Azospirillum brasilense: one gene and its partner. The protein of the gene in region 1 interacts with the protein of each later gene in a pairwise test. Links are inferred from orthologs where the notes say so. Each region holds a gene or a part of one and is shown on either strand. Other genes may lie near its edges. The genes, in order: ybgC and AMK58_RS07410.

Region 1 (7,336 bases):
GATTGTGGAGAAAGAACGCCGCCGACTTCCGCCAGACCCCGACGGAAGTACCGACTTCCGGCCTTCGTCTTGAGCGTCGTTCTTGCGCGCGCAAAATAGGGCTACTCCACTAGGGAATCAAGGGCGACCATGCGGGATCGGAGCCGTCGAGCGGAGTGATCACACGGCGTTCGTTTGCCCCCGTCACGTCGATCGTGTAGAGCTTCGCGCTTCGCCCGCGGCCGTCGCCGGCCGGAACATCGCGGAAGAAGCTCAGCACGCGGCCGTTCGGCGCCCAGGTCGGGCCTTCCACATGGAACGACTCGGTCAGGATGCGCTCGCCGGTGCCGTCCGGACGGATGACACCCAGGGCGAAGTTGCTGCCGCGCTGGCGGGTGAAGGCGATCAGATCACCGCGCGGCGACCACACCGGGGTGCCGTAGCGGCCCTCGCCGAAGGTCAGCCGCTTCTGCCCCGAACCGTCCGCGCCCATGATGTAGAGCTGCTGGCTGCCGCCGCGGTCCGACTCGAAGACGATGCGCTGGCCGTCCGGCGAGTAACTGGGGCCGGTGTCGATGCCCGGCGAATCGGTGAGCTGGGTCTGGCGGCGGGTGCGCAGGTCCAGGGCGTAGATGTCGGTGTTGCCGTTCTGCGCCATGCTCATGACGACCTTGTTGCCGTCCGGCGAGAAGCGCGGGGCGAAGGTCATGCCGACGAAGTCGCCGAGGACTTCCTGGCGGCCGCTGTCGATGTTGAACAGGTACACGCGCGGCTTCTTGTTGAAGTACGACATGTAGGTGATTTCCTGGGTCGCCGGCGAGAAGCGCGGCGTCAGGACGAGGTTCTTGCCATCGGTCAGGAACTGATGGTTCTCACCGTCCTGGTCCATGATGGCGAGCTGCTTCTTGCGCGCGTTGGCCGGGCCGGATTCGGCCACGTAGACGATGCGCGTGTCGAAATAGCCCTCTTCGCCGGTCAGCCGCTTGTAAATGGCGTCGGCGACGATGTGGGCGATGCGGCGCCAGCTGTCGGCGGTCGCGGTGTAGCTCAGCCCCTGCATGTACTGGCCGGCGGCGACGTCCCACAGGCGGAAGTCGACCTTCATGCGGCCGTCGCCCATGGCGGTGGTGTTGCCGGCGACCAGCGCCTGGGCGCCGACGGCGCGCCAGTCCTGGTAGCGCGGCTCGCCGGAGCGGAGCTGGTCCGGGGTCTGCAGGAAGCCCTTGGGGTCGAGCGGCCTGAACAGGCCCGACCGCTCCAGATCGGCGGCGACCACCTTTGAGATGTCCGAGCCGACCTGCGCCTCGCGCCCGCCGGCACCGGCGAAGCTGGTGATGGCGATCGGCAGCGGCTCGACCACGCCCTTGGTGATGTCGATTCGCACCTCGGCGCGGGCCGGGGCGGGCGCCGCGACGCCGAGGGCGAGCAGCAGAGCGCCGGCGCAACCGGCGGCCTTCAGCAGGAGCCTCGTCTTCTTCGTCATGGTCAGAACATGTCCCTCGGGTCGAAATTGAACACGAAGTAACGCCACTCTTCATACCGGGCGGGCGTGAAGTCGCCGGAGAACTCGCCGATGGGCAGGGGGCTGGTTTTGCGGATCGCGCGGATCGCCGCATCGACCGATGCCCGGAAGGCGGCATCGGAGCGGTAGCGGGCCTCGTATTTCGGATCGGCGGTGACGTTCAGCACCGTTCCGTCGCGGCTCAGTTCCACGCGAAGCTCGACCTGCATGTTTCCGGCGTCCTTGCGGCCCGGATCGAAGTTCCAGTTCTTGCCGACCGCGCCGCGGATGCCGTCGATGGCGCGCCCGGACGGCTTGAACGGCTTGTCCGGACCGTTCACCGCCTTGGCAGCCCCCGAGGGCGCCGGCGACGCGGCCGCGTGCTGGGTCGGCTTGGCGTCGGCCTTGCTCTCCGACGCCGCCGGCTTGGCCGGGGCGTTCTTCTGAACGTTCTTCAGAAGGTCGGCCAGCGCGTCGGTCTTCTCCGGCGGCTTCTCCGGCTTCTTCGGCTCGGCCTTCGGAGGCTCGGGCTTGGCCGGCTCGGGCTTCTTGGGCTCGGGCTTGGGCGGTTCCGGTTTGGCCGGCTCCGGCTTCGGCGGCTCGGGCTTCTTCGGCTCCGGCTTTGGGGGCTCGGGCTTGGGAGGCTCAGGCTTCGGCGGTTCCGGTTTGGGCGGCTCCGGCTTCGGAGGCTGCGGCTTCGGTTCCGGCTTGGGCTCGGGCGGCTTGACCACCGGCGCCGGCGCCGGATCGGGCGGCGGCGGGGGCGGCGCCGGCTTGGGCGGCGGCGGCGGTTCGCGCGCCGGGGGCGGCGTCACCTGGGCGACCTTGGGCGGCTCCGGAACCTTCGGCTCGGGCCGGGGCGGCGGCGGGGGCGGCGGCTCGCTGGCCGGTTCCGGCGGCGCGGGGGCCGGCGGACTCGGCTTGGCCTCGGGGACCGGCGGCTTGGGGGCCGCATTCGGGACAGGCGGCTTCGGCTCGCCCTTGTCGACGCGCGCGGCCTGCGTCACCTCGCCCATGTCCACGATCTCGATCGGGATGGACTCGGGGATGTCCAGCTTGCGATCGCTGGGCGGCATGCCGAGCACGAACAGCGCGACCAGCGCGACGTGCAGCGTTGCCGAGGCGATCAGGGGTTTGCGCATGGGTCAGCCTTCAACTCGCCGTGGCGTCTCAGCGCTGCGCCGAGCCGCCGACGCGCGGCCCGGTGGCGCCCGGCCCGCTGGGCATCTCGGCGACCAGCCCGACCTTCTTGAAGCCGGCGGCGCTCATGGTGCCCATCACCTCCAGCATCTTGCCATAGGCGATCTTCGCGTCGCCGCGCACCAGGATGCGGGCGTCTGGGTTGTTGTTGGTGACGGCGATCAGCAGCGGCACCATGTTGGCCGTCTCCACCGCCGTCTCCTGCACATAGACCCGGCCGTCGGACTGCACGGTCACGAACAGCGGGTCCTTCTGCGCCTCCAGCGGGGCGGCGTTGGTCTTCGGCAGATCCACCGGCACGCCGACGGTCAGCAGCGGTGCCGCGACCATGAAGACGATCAGCAGCACCAGCATGACGTCGATGAAGGGCGTCATGTTGATGTCGGCCATCGCGCGGTATCCGCGGCGGCGGCCCCGACCGTGGCCGCCCTTTCCTGCGAGCTGGGCTCCCATGTCAGGCGGCTCCCCGCTCCTCGAGGTGGCGCGACAGGATCGCCGAGAACTCGCCCGAGAAGGTCTCCAGCCGGTCGGCGTAGCGGCCGAGGTCGGTGGTGAACTTGTTGTACGAGATCACGGCGGGAATGGCGGCCACGAGACCCAGCGCCGTGGCGAACAGCGCCTCGGCGATGCCGGGCGCGACGACGGCGAGGCTGGTGTTGCCCGACGCGGCGATGGAGGTGAAGGAGTTCATGATGCCCCACACCGTGCCGAACAGGCCGATGAAGGGGGCCGTCGAACCAACCGACGCCAGGAAGGTCATGTAGCGCTCGGCGCGCAGCATCTCGCGCCCGATGGTCACCGACATGACGCGTTCGACCCGCTGCTGCAGCGACCCCTTCATGGAGCCGATGCCGCGGTCGGCGGCGTGGCGCCATTCGCGCATGCCGGCGGCGAAGGTCGCCGACATCGGATCGCTCGGGTTCTGGCCGATGCGGTCGTACAGCGCGTCCAGCGAACCGCCCGACCAGAAGCTCTCCTCGAAGGCGTCCGCCTGCGCGTTCAGGCGGCGGATGCGCATCAGCTTCTCGATGATGATGGCCCAGCACCACACCGAGGCAACCAGCAGCATCAGCATCACGACCTTGACGATCATGTCGGCCTGCCAGAACAGGCCCCACATCGTGATGTCGTGAGCCTTCGCTGCGGCCCCGACCACCTGGGCGGAATTCAGATCCATCGCAGTCAGTCTCGCTTCTGCCTTATGTACAAATCGATGAGCGCCTCGCGGACCGGCGCCGGAAGGCGCGCGGGACGTCCGGCCCGGTTACCGGCCAAATTGATCATCGCCAGCTGAATCTCCGCCCGCGCGAGGTCACGGCCGTCGCGGCGGGCAAGTTGTGCAACTGCGAAGGAGGCACCGCCGGTATCGGTGATTCGCGTCACCACTTCAAGCGTATCCTCGAGCTTTGCGGGAGCGACAAAATCGATCTCCGCCCGTCGTACCGCAAATGACACACCGTCGCTTTCGGCCAGCCCGGCGTTGGTGAATCCGGTCAGCCGCAGCATCTCGGTGCGCGCCCGCTCGAAGAAGCGCAGGTAGTTGGCGTGATAGACCAGCCCCCCGGCGTCCGTGTCCTCGTAGTAGACCCGCAAGCGCAGCCTGTGCTGCGCGTTCTCGTCAAACCAGCCCGAGAGATTTGCCGTCCCGGTACCGTCAGACATCGCCGTCCTCCGGGTCCGGGTTCGCCTCCGACAGCCGGTCCAGCAGGTCGAACTGGCGGGTCGGCGCCGACGGCGGGTTGAGGCCGAGATAGCGGAAGCCCTGGTCGGTCAGCATGCGTCCGCGCGGGGTCCGCTGCAGGAAGCCCTGCTGGATCAGGTAGGGTTCCACCACCTCCTCCAGCACGTCGCGCTGCTCGCCGAGTGCGGCGCCCAGCGTGTCCACGCCCACCGGGCCGCCGTTGTAGTTGTTGGCGATGATGCCGAGATAGCGCCGGTCCATGCTGTCGAGGCCGAGCCGGTCGACCTCCAGCCGGGTCAGGGCGGCGTCGGCGATGCGCGCGTCCACCTCCGGCACGCCGGCCACCGAGGCGAAGTCACGCACCCGACGCAGCAGGCGCCCCGACACGCGCGGCGTTCCGCGTGACCGGTTGGCGATCTCCCGCGCCCCCTCCGGCGTGATGAGCATGTTGAACACGGCCGCGGCGCGGCGGACAATCAGCTCCAGCTCGTCCGGCTCGTAGAACTGCAGCCGCACCGGAATGCCGAACCGCTCGCGCAGGGGGCGCGTGATCAGGCCGGACCGGGTGGTGGCGCCGACCAGCGTGAAGGGCGGCAGGTCGATCCGGATGGACCGCGCCGACGGGCCTTCGCCGATGATGAGGTCGAGCTGGAAATCCTCCATGGCGGGATAGAGCACCTCTTCCACGGCGGGATTAAGGCGATGAATCTCGTCGATGAAGAGGACGTCGTGCGGCTGCAGGTTGGTCAGCAGCGCGGCGAGGTCGCCGGCCCGCGCGATGACCGGGCCGGAGGTCGCGCGGAAGCCCACCCCCAGCTCACGCGAGACGATCTGGGCCAGCGTCGTCTTGCCCAGGCCCGGCGGGCCGAACAGCAGCACATGGTCCAGCGCCTCGCCGCGCGCACGCGCGGCCTGGATGAAGATGGACAGGTTCTCGCGCGCCTGCCGCTGGCCGATGAACTCGGCGAGCGAGAGCGGACGGATCGAGGCTTCGCCGGAATCGCCGGCGCCCCGCCCCGGCTGCACCAGCCGGTCAGGATCGGAGCCGTTCTGGTCGGCGGTCATTGGCTGAGTTCCTTAAGGCCATGGCGGATCAGCTCCGACACGCCGGCTCCGTCGCCCAGCTTGCGCCCGGCGGCCACGACGGCGCCGAACGCCTCCGACCGCCCGTAGCCGAGGTTGACGAGGGCCGAGACGGCGTCCGCCATGACCATGTTGTCGGGGCCGCCCGCCGGCGCCGCCTTGCCGCCCGCCGCCGGAGCGGCGGAGGCCGAGGCGCCGAGGGTAAGGTTGCCCACCTTGTCCTTCAACTCGTTGACGATGCGCGCGGCCACCTTCGGCCCCACGCCGTCGGCGCGCGTGAGCGCCGTCTTGTCCTGCGCCGCGATGGCGCGGGTGAGCTGGTCGGGGTCGAGCACGCCGAGGATCGACAGTGCAAGGCGCGAGCCGACGCCCTGGATGGTGGTGAGCAGCCGGAACCAGTCGCGCTCGCCGGAATCGGCGAAGCCGTAGAGGGTGATCCGGTCGTCGCGGATGAAGGTCTCGACGACCAGCGCCCGCCGCTCCCCCACCGCCATGCGCGACAGCGTGCGGTTGGAGCAGGCGACCTGATAGCCGACCCCGTTGACGTCCACCACCACCCAGTCGGTCCCGACCGAATCCACGACACCGGTGAGCTTGGCGATCATGGGAAATTCTCCTTGTCCCTCAAACGCTGGAGGGGATCACGGCGCAACACGGTGGTCGCGGAAAGCGCCGTGCGGATGGTTTCGAGAACGCCTTCCAGATTGTCGTTCACGTCGTTGTTCCAGAAGCGCAGCACGCGGAAACCGGCCTGTTCCAGCATGCGCGTCCGGCGCTCGTCATACGGCGCCTGCTCGGCGTGCTGCCCACCATCCAGTTCGATCACCAGCCGATGGTCGTGCGCGACGAAATCCACGATGAAGCCGACAATGGGTTCCTGCCGACGGAATTTGGCCCCCATCTGCGCGTTCCGCAAACGTTGCCATACGATCTTTTCCACTTCCGTGGAATCGCGCCGCATCTGAACGGCACGGTTGGTGTGCAAAGGCGCCGGCTTGTCCTTCGCAACCGGCAACAATGCTCCCTCTCCCCTCTGGGGAGAGGGTTGGGGTGAGGGGGTTGCGCGCGTGCCGGACGCACCGCCCCGCGCATCCCCCTCACCCGGCCCTTCGGGCCACCCTCTCCCCGGAGGGGAGAGGGAAACGCCATCGCCCCGCCGCCACATTTGCCAGCTGGCGCGGTGATGCGCGTGGCAGATCGCCACGGCCAGGGCGTCCGCGGCGTCCGGTGTGGTGATGGCGCAGCCGGGAAGCAGCAGGCGCACCATGGCCTGGACCTGCGTCTTATCGGCCCGGCCCTGCCCCACCACGGCCTTCTTCACCATGTTGTTGGCGTATTCCGCCACCGACAGCCCGGCCAAAGCCGGGACCAGCAGGGCCACCGCCCGCGCCTGCCCCAGCTTCAGCGTGGAGACCGCGTTGCTGTTGACGAAGGTTTCCTCCACCGCCGCCTCATCGGGGCGGTAGCGCTCCAGCACTTCGGTCAGCGCCCCGTGGAGCTGGCACAGCCGCTCGGCCAGCGGACGGCCGTCTTCGGAATGGACGGCGCCGTCCGCCACATGGGTCAGCCGGTTGCCGGACACGTCGATGACGCCCCAGCCAGTGTGGCGGAGGCCGGGGTCCAGCCCCAACAGGCGTACGGGCGGCTGCTGCGCCGCCCCGCTCCTTCCGGCCTGCCCAAGCACCCCGGTTTCCTCCGCTCCGCGACCCGGTATCAGGCCGTCAGCTTCTGCATCAGCTCGTCGGAGATGTCGAAGTTGCCTTCGACGGTCTGGACGTCGTCGTTGTCCTCCAGCACGTCCAGCAGCTTCATCAGGCTGGCGGCGGCGTCCTCGGACGGGGCGACGGTGTTCAGCGGCTTCCAGGTCAGGCGCGCGCTCTCCGCACCGCCGA
Region 2 (5,492 bases), 400 kb from region 1 along the record:
CCGACGCCGCCTTGGCGCGCGTTCCCGCCTCCCTGCGCAACGATCCGGGCCTGCTGTTCGACCGCGCCCGCTACCGCCGCCGCAAGGGCGACGACGCGGGGGCGCTGGAGATCATCGTCCAGGCGCCCAAGGACATGGGCCGCCCGCAGGCCTGGTGGACCGAGCGCCACATCCTGGCCCGCCGCGCCATGGTGAACGGCGACCACAACCTCGCCTACCGTCTGGTGACGGCGCACGGGCAGACCGAGGGCAACGGTGCCGCGGAGGCGGAATTCCTCGCCGGCTTCCTGGCGCTGCGCTTCCTTGATGATCCGTCGAGCGCTTTCAACCACTTCCACAAGCTCTACCGCTCCGTCGGCGCGCCGATCAGCAAGGCGCGCGGCGCCTACTGGTGCGGACGCGCGGCCGAGGCGCTGGGCCAGACGGCGCAGGCCAAGGACTGGTACGCCAAGGCCGCCCAGTTTGGCACGACCTTCTACGGCCAGCTTGCCGCCCGCCACGCCGGGAACGGGCGCATTGCCCTGCCCGCAGAACCGCGCGTCTCCAACGCCGACGCCACCGCCTTCGAGCGGCGGGAGGTGGTGCGAGTGACCAAGCTGCTGGCCGAGATCGAGGGCAACACCGACGAGCGGGTGACCGCCTTCCTGCGCCGCATCAGCCTTGACGCCAAGGAGCCGGCGGATTACGTGCTGGCCGCCAAGCTGGCCCGTGAGGTCGGGCGCCGCGACCTCGCCGTCGCCGCCGCGAAGGACGCCGCCCAGAACGACGTGTTCCTGGTGGAAGCCGGCTACCCGATGATCGAGAGCCGCCCGTCCGCTCCGGAGATCGCCCTGGTGCACGCCATTATCCGGCAGGAAAGCACCTTCAACACCCGCGTGGTGTCGTCGGCCGGAGCGCGTGGCCTGATGCAGCTCATGCCCGGAACGGCGCAGCTGGTCGCCGGCAAGCTGGGCGTCAAGCATGACAACGCCAAGCTGATCAGCGACCCGGACTACAACGTGCGGCTCGGCTCGACCTATCTGGCGGACATGATCGACCGCTTCAACGGCTCCTACATCATGGCCATCGCCGCCTACAACGCCGGTCCGACCCGCGTGCGTCAATGGATCGACACCTACGGCGACCCGCGCGGCGAAGCCGTCGACGCCGTGGACTGGCTGGAGCTGATCCCGATCTACGAGACCCGCAACTACGTCCAGCGGGTCATGGAGGCTATGCTGGTCTACCGCGCCCGCATCCAGGGCGCCAAGGCGGAGCTGAACCTGGATAAGGAAATCCGTCGATGAATTCCCGGCGGCCCCTCGCCCATCTCGGACGACGGGCCGCCGGATCGATCAAAACCGAATATTCGAAAGTCACAAAAGCCAGCTTATCTCTGTCACATACCAAAATCGAAATCGTCCAAATTTCGTCATTTTCGTCTGAAGTGGTAACTCTTCTTCCTATCCGGAAGATGAATTGCATTTAATGCTCTATTAACCACAAGCCGACAGAATTCTCTCGCACGGACGGACCGTGTTTCTCTTTATTCCGTGATTGGGAGCCTACCATGCCAGCACCGATGGTCGCCGATGAAGTCCGCCAGGCGTGCCGCATCCACGCGCGCCTTTTAGACGCCTTCATCGCCTTGACGGAACAGGAGTTGGCGCAACTCGCCCCTGGTTTCGCCGAGGAAAGCCTCATGGAATCGCTGGAGAAGATGCGGGCCGCCCGCAAGAGCTACGGCGCCCTGGGCGGTGTCGTCGCCCTCGAAATGGTGGCGTCGAACGCCGCCTGACCGAGTGCGTTGCGTTCGGGTCGGCCTTCCGTTCGGGAACAGGGGACCGCTAATCCTGCGGCGTGTCCCCGTTGCCCGCACCACCCGACTGCCGGCGCTGCACTTCGCGCCATTTGGCGACGTTCCGGTTGTGATCCGGCAAAGTCTTCGCAAAGACATGCCCGCCGGTGCCATCGGCGACGAAATACAGGAAGTCGTGCTTTTCCGGGTGCAAAGCCGCCTGGATGGACGCCCGCCCCGGATTGGCGATCGGGCCCGGCGGAAGCCCAGCCGCGACGTAGGTGTTGTAGGGCGACTCGAATTTCCAGTCATTCCGGGTCAAGGCCCGCCCCAACTCCCCGCTACCATCGGTCAGCGCGTAGATCACGGTCGGGTCCGACTGGAGCTTCATGCCGGTCTCCAGGCGGTTGACGAAGACCCCAGCGACCTTGGCGCGCTCAGCGGCGACGCCGGTCTCCTTCTCCACGATGGACGCCATGGTCAGCGCCTGCTCCGGAGTCTCGTAAGGCAGGTCCGGACCACGATTCTTCCAGGCGTCGTTCAGCGCCTGGGTCATGGCATGCTGCATCCGCTCGACCAGGGCCGAGCGCGAATCGCCGTAAGAATAATGATAGGTTTCAGGGAGTACGGTTCCGTTCTTCGGAACCGTTTTCAACTCGCCGGATAGCGCCGGTTCGGCGTCGAGCAAGGCCACCACCTGGGCGGAGGTCAGCCCCTCCGGCACCGTGAAGCGGCGAACCACGGTCTTGCCCTGGCGCAGCATCTCCAGCACACCGTCGACGCTGATCCCCGCCGGGAAGGCGTATTCGCCCGCTTTCAATGGTCCCCGGAGCTTTGCGGCGAACAGGAAGAGGATCGGAGAGTCGACGACCCCCGCATCCTCCAAGGTCAGCGCGATCGCTTCGAGCCCGCTGCCGCGCGGGACGACCACCGTCTCGGCATGCTCAAGGGGTCCGGGGGCCATCACGCGGAGGGCACCCCAGAACGCCAAGCCGCTGCCCGCGGTGAGGACGGTCAACGCCCCCGCCGCGATTCGGAGGCCCCAACCCATCGGCGGTCTCCGCGATGCTTCGCCGTTCAGGCGAAATCCTTGAAGATCAGCGAGGCGTTGGTGCCGCCGAAGCCGAAGGAGTTCGACAGCGCGGCCCGCACACGGCGCTCCTGCGCAACCTTCGGAACGAGGTTGACGCCGAGGCAGCTGTCCGAAGGATTTTCGAGGTTCAGCGTCGGCGGAACCAAGCTGTGGTTGATCGCCTTGATCGAATAGATCGCTTCGACCGCACCGGCAGCCCCCAGCAGGTGGCCGATGGCCGACTTGGTGGAGGACATGGCGACGTTGTCCATCGCCGCGCCGAACAGCCGCTTCACCGCGCCCAGCTCGATCTCGTCGCCCAGCGGCGTCGACGTGCCGTGCGCGTTGACATAGTCGATGTCCGACGGCTCCATTCCGGCCCGCTTCAGCGCGTTGCGCATGGCGCGGAAACCGCCGTTGCCGTCCTCCGCCGGGGCGGAGATGTGGTAGGCATCGCCGGACATGCCATAGCCGACCACCTCGGCATAGATGTGGGCGCCGCGCTTCTTGGCGTGCTCCAGCTCTTCGAGGACGACGACACCGGCACCCTCGCCGATCACGAAGCCGTCGCGGTCCTTGTCGTAGGGACGCGACGCCTTCTCCGGCGTGTCGTTGAAATTCGTGGACAGGGCGCGCATGGCGGCGAAACCGCCGACGCCCAGGCGGCTGACCGCCGCTTCCGTGCCGCCGGCGACCATCACATCCGCGTCACCCAGCATGATCAGGCGCGAAGCGTCGCCGATGGCGTGCGCGCCGGTCGAGCAGGCCGTGACCACCGCGTGGTTCGGGCCCTTGAAGCCGTGCTGGATGGAGATGTGGCCGGACGCCAGATTGATGAGGCAGGCCGGAATGAAGAAGGGGGAGATGCGGCGCGGCCCCTTTTCGGCCAGGGTGACCGCACCATCGGCGATGCCCGGCAGGCCGCCGATGCCCGAGCCCACCATGACACCGGTGAGTTCGCGCTCCTCCTCGGTCTGGGGAACCCAGCCGGAATCCTTGATCGCTTCGTGGGCGGCGGCGATGGCGAAGATGATGAAATCGTCCATCTTCCGCTGGTCCTTCGGCGGAACGAAGGCATCGGGGTTGAACAACCCGTCGCCATCCCCGCGCGGAACCTGCCCGGCAACTTTCGAGGCCAGATCGGAGGCGTCAAAACCCGTGATGGCGCGAATGCCCGATTGGCTGGCGGTCAGACGCTCCCAGTTGAGCTTGTGGCCGACACCGAGCGGCGTGACCAGACCAAGGCCGGTAACGACGACACGTCTCATGGGGTATTCCTTGACCTTTCCTCGGAAAACTCAGCGACGGCCAGGCCACTTTGGAAAAGCTGCCTGGCCTTCTTGCGCCACGCCTGATCAGGCGGCGGCGTTCGCCTTGATGAAGTCGATGGCGTCCTTCACCGTCAGAATCTTCTCGGCGGCGTCGTCCGGAATCTCGCAGCCGAACTCCTCCTCGAAAGCCATAACCAGCTCGACCGTGTCGAGGCTGTCGGCGCCGAGATCGTCGATGAAGGAGGCGTTCTCCGTCACCTTCGACTCCTCGACCCCGAGGTGGTCCACAACGATCTTCTTAACGCGCTCGGCGACATCGCTCATTTTTTAAGACCTTCCAATCCTTGAGACCGCTCGGGCGAATTCGGCCGGCTCAACACGCGGCTGCGTGCCTTCCTGCCACAAAAAGCCCCGTCCGATAACACATTTTTAGAGCCTTGACCAGCGCCCGCGGGAACCGGTCCGAACCTGTGGTTCAGGCAGCGAATCCGCCTCAGATCATGGCCATGCCGCCGTTGATGTGCAGCGTCTGGCCGGTGACATAGGCGGCCTCATCGCTCGCCAGGTACACGACTCCGGCGGCGATTTCCCCCGGCTCGCCCATGCGGCCGGAAGGAATGGCGGTGAGCAGCTTGTCCTTCTGCTCGGAATTCAGGGCGTCGGTCATCGCCGTGGTGATGAAACCCGGCGCGACGCAATTCACGGTGATGCCGCGCGACGCGACTTCCGCGGCCAGCGACTTCGACATGCCGATCATGCCGGCCTTGGAGGCGGCGTAGTTGGCCTGGCCGGGATTGCCGGTGACGCCGACGATCGAGGTGATGCCGATGATGCGGCCCCAGCGGCGCTTCATCATACCGCGCAGCACGGCGCGCGACAGGCGGAAGGCGGCGGTCAGGTTGACGTCCAGCACCGACTGCCAATCGTCGTCCTTCATGCGCATGGCCAGCTGGTCGCGGGTCAGGCCGGCGTTGTTCACCAGGATGTCGATCTGGCCGAGGGCGGCCTCCGCGTCCTTGGCGAGCTGCTCGGTTCCGGCGGCGTCGGCAAGGTTGCCGGGCACCACCAGGGCGCGCTCGCCCAGCTCGGCGGCGAGCGCCTCCAACGGGGCGACGCGGGTGCCGGACAGGGCGACGGTGGCGCCCTGAGCGTGCAGCGCGCGGGCGATCTGCGCCCCGATGCCACCCGAGGCGCCGGTGACCAGCGCCTTCTTTCCGGTCAGGTCGAACATGGAATGCCTCACAGGGTCTTCAGGAACGATTCGACGTCGGCCGGGCCCTGAACGGAGGTGCCGGCCAATTCCTTGTCGATGCGCTTGGCGAGACCCGACAGCACCTTGCCGGAGCCGAGTTCCACCAGGGTGTCGACGCCC

The links.
Region 2: the proteins of ybgC (region 1) and AMK58_RS07410 interact in binary tests that used the Escherichia coli proteins (3 or more experiments, as listed by UniProt). The link is inferred for Azospirillum brasilense from one-to-one orthologs.

The regions. Positions count from the first base shown.
Region 1 is NZ_CP012914.1:2,005,755-2,013,090, forward strand. Bases 2,603-5,602 are described here. They hold ybgC (tol-pal system-associated acyl-CoA thioesterase), read right to left. Parts: upstream 4,343-5,602; coding sequence 3,863-4,342; downstream 2,603-3,862. Other genes in these bases: AMK58_RS09270 (energy transducer TonB), read right to left, coding at 2,603-2,622; tolR (protein TolR), read right to left, coding at 2,651-3,133; tolQ (protein TolQ), read right to left, coding at 3,135-3,857; ruvB (Holliday junction branch migration DNA helicase RuvB), read right to left, coding at 4,335-5,426; ruvA (Holliday junction branch migration protein RuvA), read right to left, coding at 5,423-5,602. Also shown: Tol-Pal system beta propeller repeat protein TolB, read right to left, coding at 110-1,462; more of AMK58_RS09270, read right to left, coding at 1,465-2,602; more of ruvA, read right to left, coding at 5,603-6,049; AMK58_RS31875 (endonuclease domain-containing protein), read right to left, coding at 6,046-6,609; AMK58_RS09305 (YebC/PmpR family DNA-binding transcriptional regulator), read right to left, coding at 7,158-7,336.
Region 2 is NZ_CP012914.1:1,611,337-1,616,828, reverse strand. The notes cover bases 2,825-5,492. They hold AMK58_RS07410 (acyl carrier protein), read right to left. Parts: upstream 4,445-5,492; coding sequence 4,205-4,444; downstream 2,825-4,204. Other genes in these bases: fabD (ACP S-malonyltransferase), read right to left, coding at 5,360-5,492; fabG (3-oxoacyl-[acyl-carrier-protein] reductase), read right to left, coding at 4,614-5,351; fabF (beta-ketoacyl-ACP synthase II), read right to left, coding at 2,855-4,117; mltG (endolytic transglycosylase MltG), read right to left, coding at 2,825-2,828. Outside these bases: AMK58_RS07430 (lytic transglycosylase domain-containing protein), read left to right, coding at 1-1,286; AMK58_RS07425 (hypothetical protein), read left to right, coding at 1,550-1,777; more of mltG, read right to left, coding at 1,827-2,824. UniProt on the Escherichia coli protein: Carrier of the growing fatty acid chain in fatty acid biosynthesis.